3 regions of the Micromonospora sp. 4G55 genome follow, and region 3 is predicted to be linked to each of the others. Evidence: riboswitches for the same ligand, from Rfam matches in the RefSeq annotation. Region 3 holds a riboswitch; each other region holds the start of a gene.
The links. A riboswitch is a leader RNA that binds a small molecule or an ion and turns the genes downstream of it on or off. The one in region 3 is predicted to bind cyclic di-AMP.
Positions count from the first base shown of each region.

Region 1 (5,898 bases), on a different contig from region 3:
GTTCGGGGCCGCCACGGCCGGTGCCGGTGACACCACGAGCGAGGCGAGCAGGGCCGCCACCACTCCACCGAGGACGGTCCGGGATGGACGCCCGGAGGTCTCGGTCAGCGCCGTCCCAGTCGGCCGGAAGCTCTCGCGCACGCGCTGAGATTACCGCCGCCGCGCCCGGGACGGGGCGACGGGCGGTCCGGTCCTTCAGGGCGCCCTGCGTCGGGCGTTGCGCGCCGACGAGGCAACCGGACGGGGCCGGCGGTCGTGCCGTGGTCGACCGGACCGACGTCCGGGCAAGCCGGTGGTCGGTCGGGCCGTGGTCACGTCGTGGTCGACCGGACCGACACCGGGGCCGGCGAGCGCCGCGCGGTCGGCGCGGAGCGACGAGGGCGGCCGTCAGGAGCTGGACTCGGCACGCTCGCCGGTGAAGAGGGCGAGCAGGTCACCCACCTGACGGTCGGACTCGGCCGGGTGCCGGAAGTGGCCGCGCGGGTTGACCGTGTACTCGTTGCGCCGGCCCACCCGGGTGCGGTGGAGGTAGCCGCCAACCTCCAGGTCGGCGACGATCGCCTGCGCGGCGCGCTCGGTCACCCCGACCTCGTCGGCGACGTCCCGCAGCCGGGCGGTGGGGTTGCGGGCGATGGCGAGCAGCACGTGCGCGTGGTTGGTGAGGAACGTCCAGTTCCGGGTGCTCCCGTTCTGCGCAGTCGTCGCCATGCCCGCCATCGTATGGCCAGTCCATCGGGTTTTCCGCCCTGGCTCCCCTGGCTCCGCCTCCCGGCCGGCAGCCCGCGGGACGCCGCGACGAAACATCACGTCGACGCCGGGGCAAAGTATGAAATCCGTATCACGTATACCTTGACGTATCTTCTGCTACGTGTGACGGTGGGCGGCGAGGCCGCCTCCGTCGCCGGCCGGGTGTGACCAGGCCGATCTCGTGAGGGACCGAGGTGAGGCAATGACCCTGACCGATCCGACGCAGGCGCTCGCCGAGCTGCACGCCGGCAACCGGCGCTTCGTGACGGGCGCGCAGCGCCACCCCAACCAGGACTCGCTGCACCGGGCGGCGGTCGCCGACGGCCAGCACCCGTTCGCGGTGATCGTCGGCTGCTCCGACTCCCGCCTCGCCGCCGAGATCATCTTTGACCGGGGTCTGGGTGACCTCTTCGTGGTCCGTACCGCCGGGCACACCGCCGGCCCCGAGGTGCTCGGCAGCGTCGAGTACGCGGTGAGCGTCCTGGGCACCCCGCTGGTGGTGGTGCTCGGCCACGACTCCTGCGGGGCGGTCCAGGCCGCCCGGGACGCCGCGCGAACCGGCACGCCGCCGGTCGGGCACCTGCGGGCGGTGGTGGACGCGGTGGCGCCCAGCCTCCGGCGGGCCGCCGAGCAGGGCGTCGACGACGTCGACGGGATTGTCGACATTCACATCGCGCACACCGTCGAGGCGCTGCTGGGCAACTCCGCCGTACTGGCCGCCGCGGTCGCCGAGGGGCGGTGCGCGGTGGTCGGCATGTCGTACCGGCTGGCCGCCGGTGAGGTGCGGACGGTGGCCGCGGTGCCGAGCGCCGTGCCGGCCCAGGCCGGCGATCGGGCGACCGCCGTCGCCGGCTGACCCCCCCCGCACGCGACGAGGGCCGCCCCCACCGGGGACGGCCCTCGTTCGGTACGCGCCGCGCGCTAGAGCATCGACATGTGCACGTGGTCGGTGTGGTTCGACGGTCCGCTGTACGACTTCCACCCGGTCGCCGGGAACCAGATCTGCCGGTTCCAGATCACGTAGTAGATGCCGAGCCGGTCGGCGTTGCGGATCAGGAACGCGGCCAGGTTGTTGCCGTACATCCGGGTGTCGTTGTTGTGCCAGGGCGCGAAGCCGCTCCGCTGCAACGACCAGTCGCAGGCCTTGCCCTTCGGGTGCTCCCACGGTCCACCGGGCCGGTAGCAGCCCGCGAACCGGTTGAAGCCGGCGCGCCGGACCTCCTTGTACGCGTGCAGGGTGCGCGGCGTGATGGTGCCGGAGGTGGTCGGGTCGTCCTCGGTACGCGACTCGGGACGCCAGCTGCCGTCCGCCATCCGGCCGGGGCCGATCCGGGCCACCGGCGAGGTCGCGTCGACCAGGCCGCCGGTGAAGCCCCGGCCACCGACCAGCTGGAGGGCCTTCTCCGCCTCCCGGCTCTCCCGGGCCATGTCGTTGGTGAGCTTCTGCTGCTCGCGCACCTCGGCGTCCAGCGCCAGCTTGGCCTGCTCCGCGCGGTTCTTGGCGGCGGTGACCTTGGCCAGCTTCTGCGCGTTGACCATGTTCAGCTCGTCCAGGGCGGCGGCTCGCCGGACGAACGAGTCGGGGGCGTCACTCTCCAGCAGCATCGCCACCGCGCCGATCCGGCCGGTCCGGTACGACTGCGCCGCGATCTGCGAGACCGTCGGCTGCAACGCCGCCAGCTCGTCCTGCGCGCGCCGCACCTCCAGCGCGAGCTGCTGCTGGCGCTTCTTGGACTTCTCCAGCTGCGTCTTGGCCTTCGAGTACTCGCGGTTGCGCAGCTCGATGACGTCGGTGAGCAGCTTGGGCTCGTCGTCCTCCTCGTGCCCGGAGGGGGTGGGGGTCGAGGGCGCGGCGATCGCGGCTGTCGGCCCGCCGAGGATGGCCAGAGCGGCGAACACGGCCACCACCGGAGTCAACCAGCGGCGCAGGGGTGCCGTCACAGTGTTCCCTTCCGTCGACCGCCGACCGGGTTAGCTGACGGGTTCGGGACGGAAGTGGCCCCTACCGCTCGCGCGGATTCACCCCATGTACCTGGTTCCCCGGTTCGCCTCGCGGCGATTGGGCGGCGGCACCGCAGGCGCCGCTGCGCGCCTTCGGCGGTGACCGGCAGCGAGGTTACCCGAGAGTCGTACCGGGGATCTACGTCCAGAACCCGACTAAAAGCGTTATTTCGTCGTAGCGATGCGTGACGAGTGACGCGTTCGTCAGGTTCCGCGTCGGCGTCGGTCACGCAGCGGAGTGTCACCATGCGGTGTCCGTGCTCCTTTCCGGGTCGGGCCACCGTGCGGGGGCCGGGGTGGACGGTCCGCCGGGACGCGACGCGCTCAGCGCCTCGAGCGCCGCGTCCCGGTCGGCGGAGGGGCGGGGCGTGGGTGCCGGTCCGGTGTCCCGGGCCGGGTCGTCGGCCGGGCCACGACCGGCGGTGGCGACCAGCGCGGCCAGAGCGGTGGTCAGCGGTACAGCGGCGACCAGGCCGAGCGTCGCCACCGCGCTGCGGACGATCTCCTGGGCCAGGAACTCGCTGGTGAGGATCTGGCTCACCGGCCGGCTGTCGGCGGTGAGCAGGAGCAGCAGCGGCAGCGAGGCGCCCGCGTAGGCGAGCACGATGGTGTTCACCGTGGAGGCGATGTGCGCCCGGCCGACCCGGGTGGCGGCCCGGTAGAGCTGCGTCCGGGACAGTCCGGGGTTGGCGTGCGCCAGCTCGGTGACGGTGGCGGCCTGGGTGACGGTGACGTCGTCGAGCACGCCGAGCGAGCCGATGATGATGCCGGCCAGCAGCAGCCCGTGCAGGTCGACGTCGCGCTGGTACATCGACAGCGTGGTGGCCTCCTCGCTGCCGAACCCGGTCAGGTGGGTGGCGGCGGTGGCCAGACTGCCGAGCACTCCGGTCAGCACCAGGCTGCCGAGCGTGCCGAGGACCGCCACCGAGGTCTGCGCGGTGATCCCGTGGGTCAGGTACAGCACCACGAACATGATCAGCGCGGAGCCGGTGATCGCGATCAGCAGCGGCGAGCCGCCCGCCGCGATGCCGGGTACGACGAAGGCCAGCAGGATGGCGAAGCTGGCGCCCAGCCCGGCCAGCGCGGCCAGCCCGCGCAGCCGGCCGAACGCCACGATCGCCGCCGCGAAGAGCGCCACCAGCCACACCAGGGGCTTGCCCCGCTGGTGTTCGGCGATCTGGTAACTGGTGGCGGTGGGGTTGGCCGGGTCGGCGAGCTGGACCAGCACCACCTCGTCGCCCACCGCCACGGTGGGCGCACCCGGGCCGGCGGGCACCGGGGTCTCCACCTGCTGGCCGCTGTCCGGGCCCTGCTCGACCTTGACCGTCACGGTCCCGCACGGGCCCTCGGCCGCGCCGGGCGCCTCCGGCGTCGGTGGGCAGGGTTCGGTCACCACCCGGGTCACCGTGCCGTGGTGGCGCGCCGGCTCGGCGCCGCCGTCGGCCGGCCGCGAGTCGCGCGGCCACAGCACCAGGGCGGCGATCACCGTGATGACGAACAGCGGGACCACCGTCGCGACGAGGATCCGCCGCACCCCCGGTGGGGCGGACGGAGCGGGACGGGTGTGGTCGGCGCCCATTGCGAGTCTCCCAACGATCCAGGGCGGGGTACGTGTCAGCCGGCCGGTCGGTTCACCGGCGGAACGTGCGTGGCGGAACGCGTACCCCGATGTGGGCCCTGGGTGCCGGCGTGCTCACCCAGGGCGACCGGGCGGCGTGGTCGCCCGGTGTGTCGACCCGCCCGGGCGGTCGCCCACGGCCGCCGAGCCCGGCGCGGTACGCGGGCCGGCGGCAGCTGCGGCGGATGGCGAGTCATGGCCGGAGAATGGTAGCCAGGTTCGGTGCGGGTCCGCCCGGTTCGTGCCATCGGCAGCGCGTCCACCGGGCATCGTGGGGGCATGGACCAGCACGCCGGACAGTCCGGGCCCCCGGGGTCGGACCGGCACCGGGGGCACGACAAGCACGCCGGCCACGACCCGGAGATGTTCCGCCGCCGGTTCTGGCTCTGCCTGGCGCTGACCCTGCCCGTGGTCGCCACCAGCCACATGGTGATGGAGTGGTTCGGCTACTCGCTGGAGTTCCCCGGCCGGTCCCTGGTCGGGCCGGTGCTCGGCTCGGTGGTCTTCTGGTGGGGTGGCTGGCCGTTCCTCGTCGGCGCGGTGCGCGAGGTGCGCGACCGGGCCCCGGGGATGATGCTGCTGATCGGGATGGCGATCACCGTCGCGTACGCCGCCTCGCTCGCCACCAGCCTCGGCGCCTTCGAGCTGGACTTCTGGTGGGAGCTGGCCGCCCTGGTCACCATCATGCTGCTGGGGCACTGGCAGGAGATGAAGGCCGTCGGGCAGGCGCGGGGTGCGCTCGCGGCGCTGGCCGCGCTGCTTCCCGACGAGGCCGAGCGGGTCGGGCCGCAGGGCGGCACCGAACGGGTGCCGGTGAGCGGGCTGCGGGTGGCCGACGTGGTGCTGGTCCGTCCCGGTGGCCGGGTGCCGGCCGACGGGCGGATCGTCGACGGGGCCGCCGAGCTGGACGAGTCGATGGTCACCGGTGAGTCCCGCCCGGTCTCCCGGGCGGTCGGGGACCGGGTGGTGGCCGGCACCGTCGCCGCCGACTCGGCGATCCGGGTCCGGGTGGAGGCCGTCGGCGACCAGACCACCCTCGCCGGCATCCAGCGCCTCGTGGCGCAGGCGCAGCAGTCCGGCGGACGGGCGCAGGCGCTGGCGGACCGCTTCGCCGCCTGGCTCTTCTACATCGCCACCGGCACCGCCGTGCTGACCGTCGTGGTGTGGACCGCGCTGGGCGCGCGGGACGAGGCCGTGGTGCGGACCGTGACGGTGCTGGTGATCGCCTGCCCGCACGCGCTCGGCCTGGCCATCCCGCTGGTGATCGCGCTCTCCACCGCGTTGGCCGCCCGCTCCGGCGTGCTGGTCCGCGACCGGCTCGCGCTGGAACGGATGCGGACCGTGGACGTGGTGCTCTTCGACAAGACCGGCACCCTCACCAAGGGGGAGCACGCGGTGGTCGGGGTGGCGCCGCGCCAGGGACCGGCGAGGACGAGGTGCTGCGGCTCGCCGCCGGCGTCGAGGCGGACAGCGAACACCCGCTGGCCCGGGCGATCGTCGCGGCCGCCGCCGAGGGACCGGCGAGGACGAGG
Region 1 covers NZ_JAEVHN010000315.1:84-5,981, reverse strand. The annotation lists gene JNW89_RS22600 (S8 family serine peptidase) at 1-141, opposite strand, end outside; gene JNW89_RS22595 (helix-turn-helix domain-containing protein) at 388-717, opposite strand; gene JNW89_RS22590 (carbonic anhydrase) at 950-1,603, shown strand; gene JNW89_RS22585 (hypothetical protein) at 1,669-2,688, opposite strand; cyclic di-AMP (ydaO/yuaA leader) riboswitch at 2,693-2,823, opposite strand; gene JNW89_RS22580 (YibE/F family protein) at 2,990-4,327, opposite strand; partial or broken gene JNW89_RS22575 (HAD-IC family P-type ATPase) at 4,646-5,898, shown strand, end outside.
Region 1: another riboswitch for cyclic di-AMP. It lies ahead of JNW89_RS22585 (hypothetical protein); the one in region 3 lies ahead of JNW89_RS08820 (hypothetical protein).

Region 2 (5,898 bases), on a different contig from region 3:
CCGGCCGGAAGCCGTCACGACCGCCGCGCCCGGCGCAGGACCCCGTGCCAGGCCGGGACCTCCCGGGTCTCGTCGAAGGCCCGGGCGACCACCACGTCGGTCGAGGAGTGCGCGAGAATCGAGATCACGATCGTCAGCGCGACCAGGTGGAACACCTCGTCCCCGGCGGCGATGCCGGACTCAAGCACCAGCAGCCCGTAGACCACCGAGGCGAACCCCTTCGGCCCGAACCACATCGCGGCAGCCTGCTCCCGCAGGCCCAGCCCGGACCGCAGGAACGAGATCCACAACGCGACCGGCCGGGCGACCACGATCGCCAGCACCGCGAACACCCAGCCCGTCCAGGAGATCTCGCCGAGGAACTCCACCGAGATCAGCGCCCCGAACACCAGCAGCGCGGCCAGCTTCAGCAGCTCGGCGACGTTCTCCCCGAAGTGCTCGAACGCCGCGCGCTCCCGCGGCCCGAACGTCGCGACGGTGATCCCGGCGGCGAACGCGGCCAGGAACAGGTTGCCGTGGGTGGCCTTGCCCAACGCCAGCACCAGCAGACCGATGGCCACCCCGTTCAGCGGCGCGTACGCGGCCGAGGCGGCGAGCCAGCGGGTCCGCTCCAACGCGATCGCCACCAGCGGCACCAGCACGCCGATCAGCAGTCCGACCGCCAACTCGATGCCCAGGTCCCCCAGGTGCAGGTCGTCGGAGCCGGCGGCCACGGCGAGCAGCACCACCACGAACGGCAGCGCCAGGCCGTCGTTGACCCCGGACTCGACGTTGAGCAGGTGCCGCAGCCGGGCCGGAACCTTGTCGTTGCCGACCAGCGCGGCGGCGAAGACCGGGTCGGTCGGAGCGAGGATCGCCCCGACCAGCAGCGCCTCCGGCCAGTCCAACCCGGCCACGAAGTGGGCGAGAACCGCGGTGACCAGCAGGGTCAGCGGCAGGCCCCAGCCCAACGCCCGACCCGGCAGCCGCCACGCCGAGCGCAGGTCGGCCCAGCCGACCCGCATCCCGTCGGTGAACAGCACCGCGAACAGCGCGAGTTCGGCCAGTTGCGCCACGATCGGCGAGTCGGCCCGCAGGTGCAGTACCCCGGTGGTGTCCTCACCGAGGACGAACCCGGCGACCAGGAACAGCGCCGCCGTGGAGAGGATGGTGCGGTGGGCCAGCGCCGACACGAGCACGGCGGCCAGCAGGACGGCGGCGAAGGAGAGCAGCAGCACGGGTTGACCTCCGGGGGACGTGGTTGGTCGAGGTGCCGACCAGACTTCCCGGCGCTCCACGGATCCCGGTGATCATAACCACCGGGCACCAGCGGGTGAACCACACCGCGCCGGCCACGGGGGGCGGCAGCGGGTTCGTGCGTGAGCTCAGCGACCAGCGGTGCCGTCGGTCTGCCACTCGTAGACGTCCGGGATGCCATCCCGGTCACGGTCGACGGTCTCCAGCTCGTGCACCCGCCGGTACAGGCGGGTGCGGGCGCGGAGGATGACCGTCGCGAGCAGCGCCGCGAGCAGGGACCCGGCGAGTACAGCGACCTTCACGTGGCCGTCGCGTTCGCTGCCGAGGCCGAAGGCCAGCTCGCCGATGAGCAGCGACACGGTGAAGCCGATCCCGCCGAGCAGCGCCAGCCCGAGCACGTCGAGCCAGTTGAGGCCCTCGTCCAGGTCGGCCCGGGTGAACCGGGAGACCAGCCAGGTGGCGGCCATGATGCCGACCGGCTTGCCGACGAGGAGGCCGGCCACGATGCCCAGCGCCACCCGGTCGGTCAGGGCGGTGGCCAGACCGGCGACACCACCGATGGTGACGCCGGCGGAGAGGAACGCGAAAACCGGCACCGCCACCCCGGCGGAAATGGGCCGGAACCGGTGCTCGAAGTGCTCGGCCAGACCCGGTCCCGCATCCGGCCCACCGGCGGCTTCGCTGCGGATCACCGGAACGGTGAACGCCAACAGGACCCCCGCCACGGTGGCGTGCACCCCGGACTCGTGCATCAGCGTCCAGGTCGCCGCGGCCAGGGGCAGCAGCAGCCACCACGACCGGACCCGGCGCTGCACCAGCAAGCCGAACACCGCCAGCGGCACCAGGGCGCCCAACAGCGGCGCGACCGACAAGTCGCTGGTGTAGAAGACCGCGATGATGACGATCGCCAGCAGGTCGTCAACGACGGCCAGGGTGAGCAGGAAGGTGCGCAGCGCGGAGGGCAGGAACCGGCCGACCACCGCGAGCACCGCCAGCGCGAAGGCGATGTCGGTCGCGGTCGGGATGGCCCAGCCCTTGACCGCGCCCCCGCCCGCGCCGGCGGCGATGACGTAGTAGATGGCGGCCGGCAGGAGCACCCCACCGACGGCCGCCGCGACCGGCACCGCGGCGCGACGCGGATCCCGCAGGTCGCCGGCGACGAACTCACGCTTGAGTTCCAGGCCGGCGACGAAGAAGAAGATCGCCAGCAGGCCGTCGGCAGCCCAGGTGGCCAGGCTGAGGTCGAGGTGCAGCGACGCGGGACCGACCCGGAAGTCCCGAAGCGACTGGTAGCTGTCCGCCCAGGGCGAGTTCGACCAGACGAGCGCCAACAGGGCCCCGATGAGCAGAAGGCCTCCGCCCACGGTCTCCTTGCGGAGAATGGCGGAGATACGGCTGGTCTCGCCCCACGAGCGTCGGGCGAACAGGTTGGCACGGCGCCGGGTGGCGTCGGTCACGGAAACTCCTCGTCGGCAGGGGTCGCGTCATCCATCGCCGACCAGACTTCCCGGCACACCTGGGCCAACCCTATCCGGCACCGCGGCGGGCCCGTCGGGTTCCGCGCTCGGCCGTGCTCGGGACCGGGCACGTGGCGCTGCCGCTACCCGGCGCGGCGCGACCAACCGGCCGTCGCCACCGCCAGGTGAATCGGAGTGACACCGCGCCGGGTGCTCCGACGGTGCGCCACGGGAGACCACGACGCGCGGCACGGGCCGGCCGGGCGTCGATACGGTCCACCCCTGGTGCAGGGCGGTGACGCGTCAGAGGCTGAGCTTCTGACCGGGGAAGATCAGCCCCGGGTCGCGCCGACCACGCGCTTGTTGCGCTCGTACAGCGCCTGCCAGCCACCGGCCAGGTCCCGGGCGTCGGCGATCTGCGACAGGGTGTCACCCGGCCGCACCACGTACACGTCGCCGGTCCCGGCCGGCGCGCTGCGCCGCTGGCTGCGGGTGCTGTGCTGCTCCCGCGAGGACCGCTCGGTGGCGGTGGCCCTCGACGAGCGCCGCTCCGACTTCTGCGATTTCTGCGACTTCTCCGAGGTGGTGGAGTAGCTCCTGGTGGAGCCACCCTTCCGGCCGCAGGTCGGCCAGGCACCGATGCCCTGACCGTCGCGCACCTTCTCGGCGATCGCGATCTGCTCGCCCCGGCTGGCCAGGTCGGCGCGGGAGGCGTACTTCTTGCCGCCGTAGCCGGACCAGGTGCTCTGCGAGAACTGCAGGCCGCCGTAGTAGCCGTTGCCGGTGTTGATGTGCCAGTTGCCGCCGGACTCGCACTGGGCGATCGCGTCCCAGTTGACGCTGGCGGCGCTCGCCGGCGACGCCGGTGCCAGGACGGCGGCGACCCCGGTGACCGCACCGACGGCGAGCGTGCCGACGGCGATGCGGCGCGAGCTGACCCGTCGGTGACGGGCGGTGTATTCAGTTGCCATGTGGATTCCTCCACGCCGACGAGGTGAGCTGTCGGGTTCGGGCCGAGGAGCCCGGCCGCCCGTGGGCGGCTTCACCCCGAGGTGACGTGCACCGAGGAACGTGTGGGTCCCCCGCTCCATGCCCGCTGAAAAGGTCCCACCGGCCGGCGGCATGGATTAGGCGTTACCGGCCGTGGTGTCCGCGATCGCGAACACGAACGACGTTAGGAACTGTTTCGGGCGATTGCCCACTTCTTGTGAAGTTCTTCACCCGGCTGAGCGACGGCTTCGTCCTTCGAGTTGCGGGGTGGCCGGCGGTGCTCTACAAGGGCCGGTCGGGAACCTGTCACGACTGGGCCGAAAGTCTCGCCCCGAGCGGCGGATCAGGTGCCGTCACCTCCCCGTCTTCGCTGGTCAGGCGGGTTCGATCGGCGGCCCGCGCCGCCGGACGGTCAGCGTTGCCGCTGATTGGCGACTCATGTCTGGGCAGCCCGGCCGCCGACTCGGACGGTAGGGAGCAGAGCGCGGCCGCGGCGCCGACGCTTCGGACCCGCCGACCGTCGGATGCCGGTCGCCGGCGCCCTGGCCGTCACGGTCCGCCTCGGTTCGCGGCGGCCGGCCATCCGCGAGAGGAAGGACCTTCATGGACACCGTCAGCATCGACACCGACTACCTCGTCGCCACCCTGGACGAGGACGACGACCCGGAGAGCCTGGCCGGCGACGAGGTCGACTTCGACCTGGCCGCCGCGCTGGAAGAGGAGGAGTGAGATGGGCGTGCACCTGGCGCCCGCGCTGCGGGTGCTGCGCGAGGAGATAGACACCCGCTGGCCGCAGCGGGACCGCAAGTCCGACGGCTGGTTGGGCGATGCCAGTCACCAGGCGCGCCGCTCGGACCATAATCCGGACAATGACGACCAGTCGGTCAACGCGGTGGACGTGGACGTCGACGGGATCGACCCGCTGCTGGTCGTCCGGCAGGCCGTCAACCATCCGTCCACCCAGTACGTCATCTACGACCGGAAGATCTGGAGCCGTACCCGCAGCTTCCGACCGGCCCGGTACACCGGGCCGAACCCGCACGACAAGCACCTGCACGTCAGCGTCAGCCACCAGCGGAGCCTGGAGGACAGCCGCCACCCGTGGGGGATCGCCACCGCCACGACGGCGCGGCTCGGCGACCGGCTGCTGCGCGCCGGCTGCCGGGGCGGTGACGTCCGGGAGTTGCAGGCCGTCGCCAACCGCCTCGGGGCCCGGCTGACGGCCGACGGGGTGTTCGGGCCGGCCGTGGCCGCCTGGGTACGGTCGTTCCAGACCGCCCGAAAGCTCACCGCCGATGGGGTGGTCGGCCCGCGTACCGTGGCGGCCCTGCGCGCGGCCGTCACGCCGGCCCCCGTCGGTGCCCAGCGGCCGGCCGGCGACGCCGGTGTCCGGGGGCAGACCGGGCTCGCGGACGCTGCGGCGCGGCAGCACGGGCGGGGACGTGGCCTTCGTTCAGCGGTTCGTCGGCGCGAAGCGGTGCGGCCCGGCGAACGGCGCCTTCGACGCGAAGACCGAGGCCGGCGTGCGCTGGTACCAGGGCATGCGGGGGCTGACCGTGGACGGGGTGGTCGGCCCGGCCACCTGGGCGGCGATGGGCGTGCGGGTCGGTTCCTGAGCAGGCGCCCCCGCCCGGTGCTCCCCCACCGGGCCGGGGCCGTCGTCGCGTCAGAGGGTACGGGCCAGCCGGTCGGCGAGGACCCGGGCGAACCGGGCCGGGTCGGCCAGGTCGCCGCCCTCGGCGAGCAGCGCCATGCCGTACAGCAGCTCGGCGGTCTCGGTGAGGGCACCCGAGTCGCCGCCACGCTCGTGCGCCGCGCGCAGGCCGGTGACCAGCGGGTGGGTCGGGTTGAGTTCGAGGATGCGCTTGACCTTCGGCACCTCCTGCCCCATCGCGCGGTACATCTTCTCCAGCGTGGGCGTGATGTCGTGCGCGTCGCCGACGATGCAGGCCGGCGAGGTGGTCAGGCGGGAGGAGAGCCGCACCTCCTTGACGCTGTCGGCCAGCGCGCCGCCGAGGAAGGCGAGCAGGGCGGCGTACTCCTTGGTCTGCCGCTCCCGTTCCGTTTCGGCCTCCTCGCGCTCCTGCGCGGTGTCCAGGTCCACCTGCCCTTGGCGATCGAGCGCAGCGGCCGGCCGTCGAACTGCGCGACCCGCTCCACCCACACCTCGTCGACCGGGTCGGTGAGCAGCAGCACCTCGTAGCCCTTGGCGCGG
Region 2 covers NZ_JAEVHN010000098.1:2,169-8,066, forward strand. The annotation lists gene JNW89_RS11340 (cation:proton antiporter) at 15-1,217, opposite strand; gene nhaA (Na+/H+ antiporter NhaA) at 1,365-2,693, opposite strand; gene JNW89_RS37315 (transglycosylase family protein) at 3,026-3,664, opposite strand; cyclic di-AMP (ydaO/yuaA leader) riboswitch at 3,663-3,837, opposite strand; gene JNW89_RS36685 (hypothetical protein) at 4,287-4,412, shown strand; partial or broken gene JNW89_RS38690 (peptidoglycan-binding protein) at 4,414-4,953, shown strand; gene JNW89_RS38060 (peptidoglycan-binding protein) at 5,126-5,299, shown strand; partial or broken gene htpG (molecular chaperone HtpG) at 5,350-5,898, opposite strand, start outside.
Region 2: another riboswitch for cyclic di-AMP. It lies ahead of JNW89_RS37315 (transglycosylase family protein); the one in region 3 lies ahead of JNW89_RS08820 (hypothetical protein).

Region 3 (5,898 bases):
GGAATACTCTCGGTCGCGGCCCGCGTACTGATGAGGCGCCCGTTGACGGGCGAGTGGAGGTGCTCGCGTGAGCCTGTCGATCGTGAAGTCGGTTCTGCCGGGTGGTGTCATGGAGATCGCTCCGCGAGGGGAGATCGACGTCGACACCGCGTACGAGGTGCGTGAGGCGATCGCCGAGGTGCTCGCGAAGGGCCGTCCGTCCCGGATCGAGCTGAACATGCGACTCGTCACCTTCATCGACTCCGTCGGCATCAGCGCCATGGTGGCCGGGTTCCAGACGGCCGAGGTGAGCGGCGTCAAGCTGGTGGTCACCGAGCCCAGCCGGTTCGTCCACCGGCAGCTCTGGGTCACCGGCCTGCTCGGCCTCTTCGGCGCGCCGGAGCCCTACTTCGCCGGCCATGCGGCCCCGACCCCCGAGGTCCTCCCCGGCGCCTGACGCCGGCACCGCCGGCCCCCACGTGGCGCGGTCAGTCGCCGCCCAGACCGGAGAGGTCCACGTCGGCGACCTCGGTGACCGCCCGGACGGCGGTGACGGAGGCGTACCCGGCGGCCAGCAGGGCCAGGTCGGTGCCGGGCTGCACGGCCTGCCCCGGCTCCTCCAGCGAGGTCCGTACGAAGCCGTGCCCGGACTCGGCCACCGTCATCTGCACCTGGCCGAAGCTGGCCAGGGTGCCCCGCCGCACGCCGCGCAGCCGCCCGTGCGGCAGGTCCGGGGCGTTGACATTGAGCACGCTCTCCACCGGCCCGGCGGTCAGCCGGGGCAGCAGGTCCAGCGCCACCCGGGCGGCGGTGTCCCAGTGCCGCTCCGCGTCGCGTACCCGGGCGGCGGCGGAGACCGCGGCCCCGCCGCTGACGGCGGTGGCCTCGCCGACGGAGAGCACGTCCAGCGAGACGGCCATGGCGCGGCAGCCGTTGGCGGCGGCGGTGAAGGCCGCGCCGACCGTGCCGGAGTGCAGCACCGCCCGGCCGGCGTTGGCGCCCCGGTTGATCCCGGAGAGCAGCACCGTCGGCGGCGGCCCGAAGGCCCCGTGCACGGCGATCAGCGCGATGAAGCCGGGCGACCCGCCGACCCCGTACGCGGGCACCCCGGGCAGCTCCGGCAGCGGATGGTCGCGCACCACCACGTGCCCCTCCCGCTCCACGGCGGTCATCGAGGCGCTCGTGCCGCTCGCCTCCTCCAGCGGAGCGGCCACCACCACGTCCAGGCCACGCTCGGCCGCCGCCCGGGCCAGCGCCAGGATGCCCGGCGCGGCGATCCCGTCGTCGTTGGTGACCAGCACCCGCAGCGTCACCGGTCCACCGCCCGGTCGGCCAGCTCGTCCGGGGTGGTCCGCTCCTGCGGCCGGCTGCGGCCGGCACCAGGCGGACCCGGTCGACCAGGCCGGCGATGGTGTCCAGCCGGCCGGTGCCCAGCCCGTGCCGGGTGACGTTCAGCGCCCCGGCCGCCGCGCCGGTGCGGATCGCGGTACGCACGTCGCCGCCGCCGGCGACCACGGCGCCACCCCGGCGGTCATCGAGTCGCCGGCCCCGCGCGGGTCGGCCGCCTCCAGCCGGGGCATCTCCACCTCGAACACCTCCCCGTCGACCAGGGCGAGCGCCGGCCGGTCGGCCCGGCTGACCACCACGTTCTCGGCGCCGGAGGCGTGCAGGTCGTACATGGCGCGGGTGAGTTCGTCCTCCTCCGCGCCGGTGGACCGCCCGTCGGCGATCAGCTCCTCGTGGCTGACCTTGAGGAAGAACACCCCGCTGGCCAGCACGGCGGTCAGGTGCTCGCCGGCGAGGTCCACCACCACCCGGCCGCCGTTGGCGCCCAGGTCGGCGGCGAAGCGGCGGTAGAGGTCGGCCGGGACGAGCGAGGGTTCGTTGGGGCCGCTGAGCACGCTCACCGGGGCCCGCAGCCCCTCACCGAGCGAGAGGTTGTAGAGCTCGTCCAGCTCGTGCCGGCTCAGCGGCGCGCCGACCACGTCGACGATCTCGTGCCGGGTGCCGTCGCGCCGGTCGTGCACGTAGCCGCCGCTGCACGAGTCGCGCCGCACCACCCGCAGGTCCACCCCCTCGGTGGCCAGCAGCGGCTCCAGCACCTGCCCGAGCTCGCCGCCGAGCGTCGTGCAGAGCACCACCGGCACCCCCAGCGACATGATCATCCGGGCCTGCCAGACGCCCTGCCCGCCCGGGTGCAGGTGCAGTTCCGGCTGGTCGCTGGGCTGGTCGACGGTCACCGTCAGCCGTGGCGTCGGAGCGAAGACCATCACGTGCCCGCTCATCCGTCGTACCCGTCCATGCCCCGCCTCCCGTGGCCGTCGCCGGCCGGATTCCCCGCCGGGGCACCGTCATGCCGCCTGCGATTGCCAGCCCGGCCGTCGTACGGGACGATCGGGCGACCGACGAGGGGTGGAGGGTGGAGTGGTCCGGCGGGAGTCGTTCAGCTACACGGTGCAGGCGCGCTGCTCACGGGCGGACGCGGTGGCGCTGTTGAGCGATCCCGCCCGGCAGGAGGAGCTGCATCCGCTGATCGTCCGGGTGCGCCGGCTGCCGACCCGTCCGGGCGCGCGGGCCAGCTACGCCATCACCGACCGGCTGGAGCTGGGGCCGCTGCGGTTCCCGGTCACCTACCAGGCCGACGTCCTGGTGGTCTCCGACGACGAGATCGTCACGGTGGCCCGGCAGCAGCCCGGCACGACCGTGCGCAACCACACCCGGCTCCAGGAGGAGGGCGACGTGCTGCGGATCGACGTGGAGATCACCCTCTCCGCGCCGGCGCCGCTGTTCGGGTACGCGTTCCGCCAGGCCCGGGCCGCGCACCTGGGCCTGGCCAGCCGGCTCGGCCCGGTGCTGGACCGGAAGGCCGACGGCGGCCCGGTCCCGAGCTGACCCCCCCCGGTCCAGTCAGCGGCGGCCGGCGGGTGCCGCCGTCCGGCGGGGCGGCGGGACAGCCCGGCGGTTGCGGCCCCACGGCTTCCAGGTGGAGATCACGGTCATGGTGACCAGCAGGCCGGTGGAGACCGCGGGGGCGACCACCACGTCGATGCGCTGGTGCGCGGTGGCGTCCGGTCCGGCGGCGGCGCGCAGGTTCGGCGTCAGCGCGAAGAGCACCAGGCCGATCATCACCGTGGTGAGCACCAGCTTGACCACCACCCAACGCCAGCGCAGCAGTCCCCAGGGGGTCAGCAGCGCGCTGGTCACGCCGACCACCCAGACCAGCACGCTCAGCGGCGCGAAGAGCCAGGTCGCGACCAGCGCCGCCGCCGGGTAGACCACCTCCGGGTCGGCGCCGCGCAGCCCGGCGATGCCGAGGGTGAGCAGCACGAGGTCCGCGCCGAGCCAGCCCAGCGCGGTCACCAGGTGCAGGGTGAGCAGGGTCTTGCGGCCGTCGGGGGAGAGTCGGGTCATGCCTTGATGCTCGCCCGGCCGTCGCGCTGCGTCGTGGGCCGGTCGACGACATCCCGGGTACGTCGACGCGCGTACGACGGGGCCCGTCCGCCTCGGACGGGCCCCGCCGCGGGTCGGTCAGTAGACCGACAGGTGCACGTGGTTGGTGTGGTCGCTGGACGGGTCCCCGCCGGCCCCGCTGTACGACTTCCACCCGCTGCTGGGCAGCCAGATCTGCCGGTACCAGATCACGTAGAGCACGGCGAGCCGGTCGGAGTTGCGGATGAAGTACGCGGCCAGGTTGTTGCCGTACGTCTTGTCGCCGCCGGTCGCGTCGCCGCCGAAGCCGCTCTTCTGCGCCGCGAAGTCGCAGGCCCGGCCCTTGGGGTGCTCGCCGGAGCCGCTGGGGCGGTAGCAGGAGACGTACCGGGTGAAGCCGGCCGCCTGAGCCTGCTGCAGCGCGTTGAGCATGCGCGGGGTGATGCAGCCGTTGGCCGGGGTGGGGTCGTTGACGCTGCACGACTCCGACGGCCAGGAGCCGTCGGGGTTGCGCGGCGCCGCCTTGGCGTTGGCGGTGGAGGTCCCCGCGTTGGAGCCGCCGCCGGCGCTGGCGGCGGGCTTGTCGGCGGCGGCCACCGCCAGGGCCCGTTCGGCCTGCTGCTTGCGCTTGGCCATCACCGCGACCTGCTTGCGCTGCTCGACGAGCTCCTTGTCGAGCGCGCCCCGGGTGCGGGTGGCCTCGTCGCGGGTCCGGATCAGGTTGCGCAGCTCCCGGTCCTCGTTGGAAGCCACCGTCTCCAGCGCCGCCGCCCGGTCCAGGAAGCCTTCCGGGCTGGAGCTGTTGAGCAGCGCCGACACCGGCCCGAGTCGCCCGGTCCGGTACGCCACGCCGGCGATCTCGCCGACCTTGCCCTGCCGGACGGTCAGCTCCGACTCCATCGTCTTGAGCTGGTTGTTGAGTTCCTGCTGCCGCTTGGTGGAGCGTTCCAGCGCGGCCTTGGCGTCGATCCAGCCCTTGCTGGCTGCGTCGAGCTGGGCGCGCAGTGCCGGGGTGCCGCCCTCCTCGTCGTTGCCGGGGGCGGCGGCGAGCCCGGTGGCGGGGGGAGCGGCCGTCGCCGGGACCGGCGCGGACGACACCCCGAGGGCGAGCGTCGCGACGACCGCGGCCACCAGCCGTGCGGTGGTACGTCGTACGTGCATGCACATGTCCTTCCGTCAGCCGCCGACCGGGTTAGCTGACGGGTTCGGGACGGAAGATCCCTACCGCTGACGCGGATGCACCCCACGAACATGGTTCCCCGGCTCGCCCTGGCAGGCGATTAGGCGACGGCCACCGCCGGCACCGGAGGGTGCCGCCTGGCGGAGGCCGGGACCGAGCCTACCGGTACGGGTGTGACACCCGCCCGTTTCGTGACTGAGGGTACTGGAGTGAATCGTGGTGTAGGTGGCACAACCGGACAATAGGTGTCCGATTTTGTCACCACTCGACCTGCCCACAGGCGCCGGGGGCGGCCCCCGGCTCGATCTGGAGGGTGGCGTGCTCGATGTGGAAGTCCTCGTGCAGGGCGGTGCGGGCGGCGGCGAGCACCGTGCCGACCTCGGCGCCGGGGACCATGGTGAGGTGGGCGGAGGCGACCTCCATGCCGGAGGTGAGCGTCCAGACGTGCAGGTCGTGCACCTCGGCGACGCCGGGGACGGCGGTCAGCCGGTCGTGCACGGCGGTCACCTGGAGATGCTCCGGGGCGGCCTGGACCAGGATGCGCACCGCCGCGCGGCCGAGCCGCCAGGTGCGGGGAAGGATGAACAGGCCGATCGCGACCGCCACCGCCGGGTCGGCCCACCACCAGCCGGTGCCGGCGATGAGCAGCGCGGCCCCGATCACGCCCAGCGAGCCGAGCAGGTCGCCGAGCACCTCCAGGTACGCCCCGCGCAGGTTGATGCTCTCCCGCGCCCCCTCGCGCAGCAGCGCGAACGCGACGAGGTTGGCCAGCAGGCCGAGCACCGCCACCGCCAGCATCGGCCCGGTCCGCACCTCCGGCGGGTCGCCGAACCGGCGGACCGCCTCGATCAGCACGTAGATCGCCACCCCGCTGAGCAGGGCGGCGTTGGCGAGCGCGGCCAGCACCTCGAGCCGGTAGAGCCCGAAGGTGCGCTGCGGGTCCCGGTCGCCGTGCCGGGTGGCGGTGATGGCGGCCAGCGCCATGCCGATGCCGAGCACGTCGGTGAACATGTGCCCGGCGTCGGAGAGCAGGGCCAGCGAGCCGGTGCCGAACGCGGTGACCGCCTCGACCACCATCAGCGCGGCGAGCAACGCGAAGGCCGCCCAGAGCCGCCCCCGGTGCCGGTGCGCCGCGTTCGAGACCGACCCGTGGTGGTCATGACCTGCGCCCACGCCCACACCCTCCGTCGCCCCGCCGGCCCGAACCCAATCTATGCTCACATCGCTATGTATGCAACTAACCCCCACGGCCATGCCGCGCCCGCACTTTCCGAGAAAGCGTGGCTATTTTGCGCTCCGAGGCCCCTTCT
Region 3 covers NZ_JAEVHN010000067.1:5,610-11,507, forward strand. The annotation lists gene JNW89_RS08795 (STAS domain-containing protein) at 68-436, shown strand; gene surE (5'/3'-nucleotidase SurE) at 468-1,292, opposite strand; gene JNW89_RS08805 (PfkB family carbohydrate kinase) at 1,431-2,264, opposite strand; gene JNW89_RS08810 (SRPBCC family protein) at 2,404-2,871, shown strand; gene JNW89_RS08815 (hypothetical protein) at 2,887-3,390, opposite strand; gene JNW89_RS08820 (hypothetical protein) at 3,508-4,569, opposite strand; cyclic di-AMP (ydaO/yuaA leader) riboswitch at 4,574-4,705, opposite strand; gene JNW89_RS08825 (cation diffusion facilitator family transporter) at 4,847-5,761, opposite strand.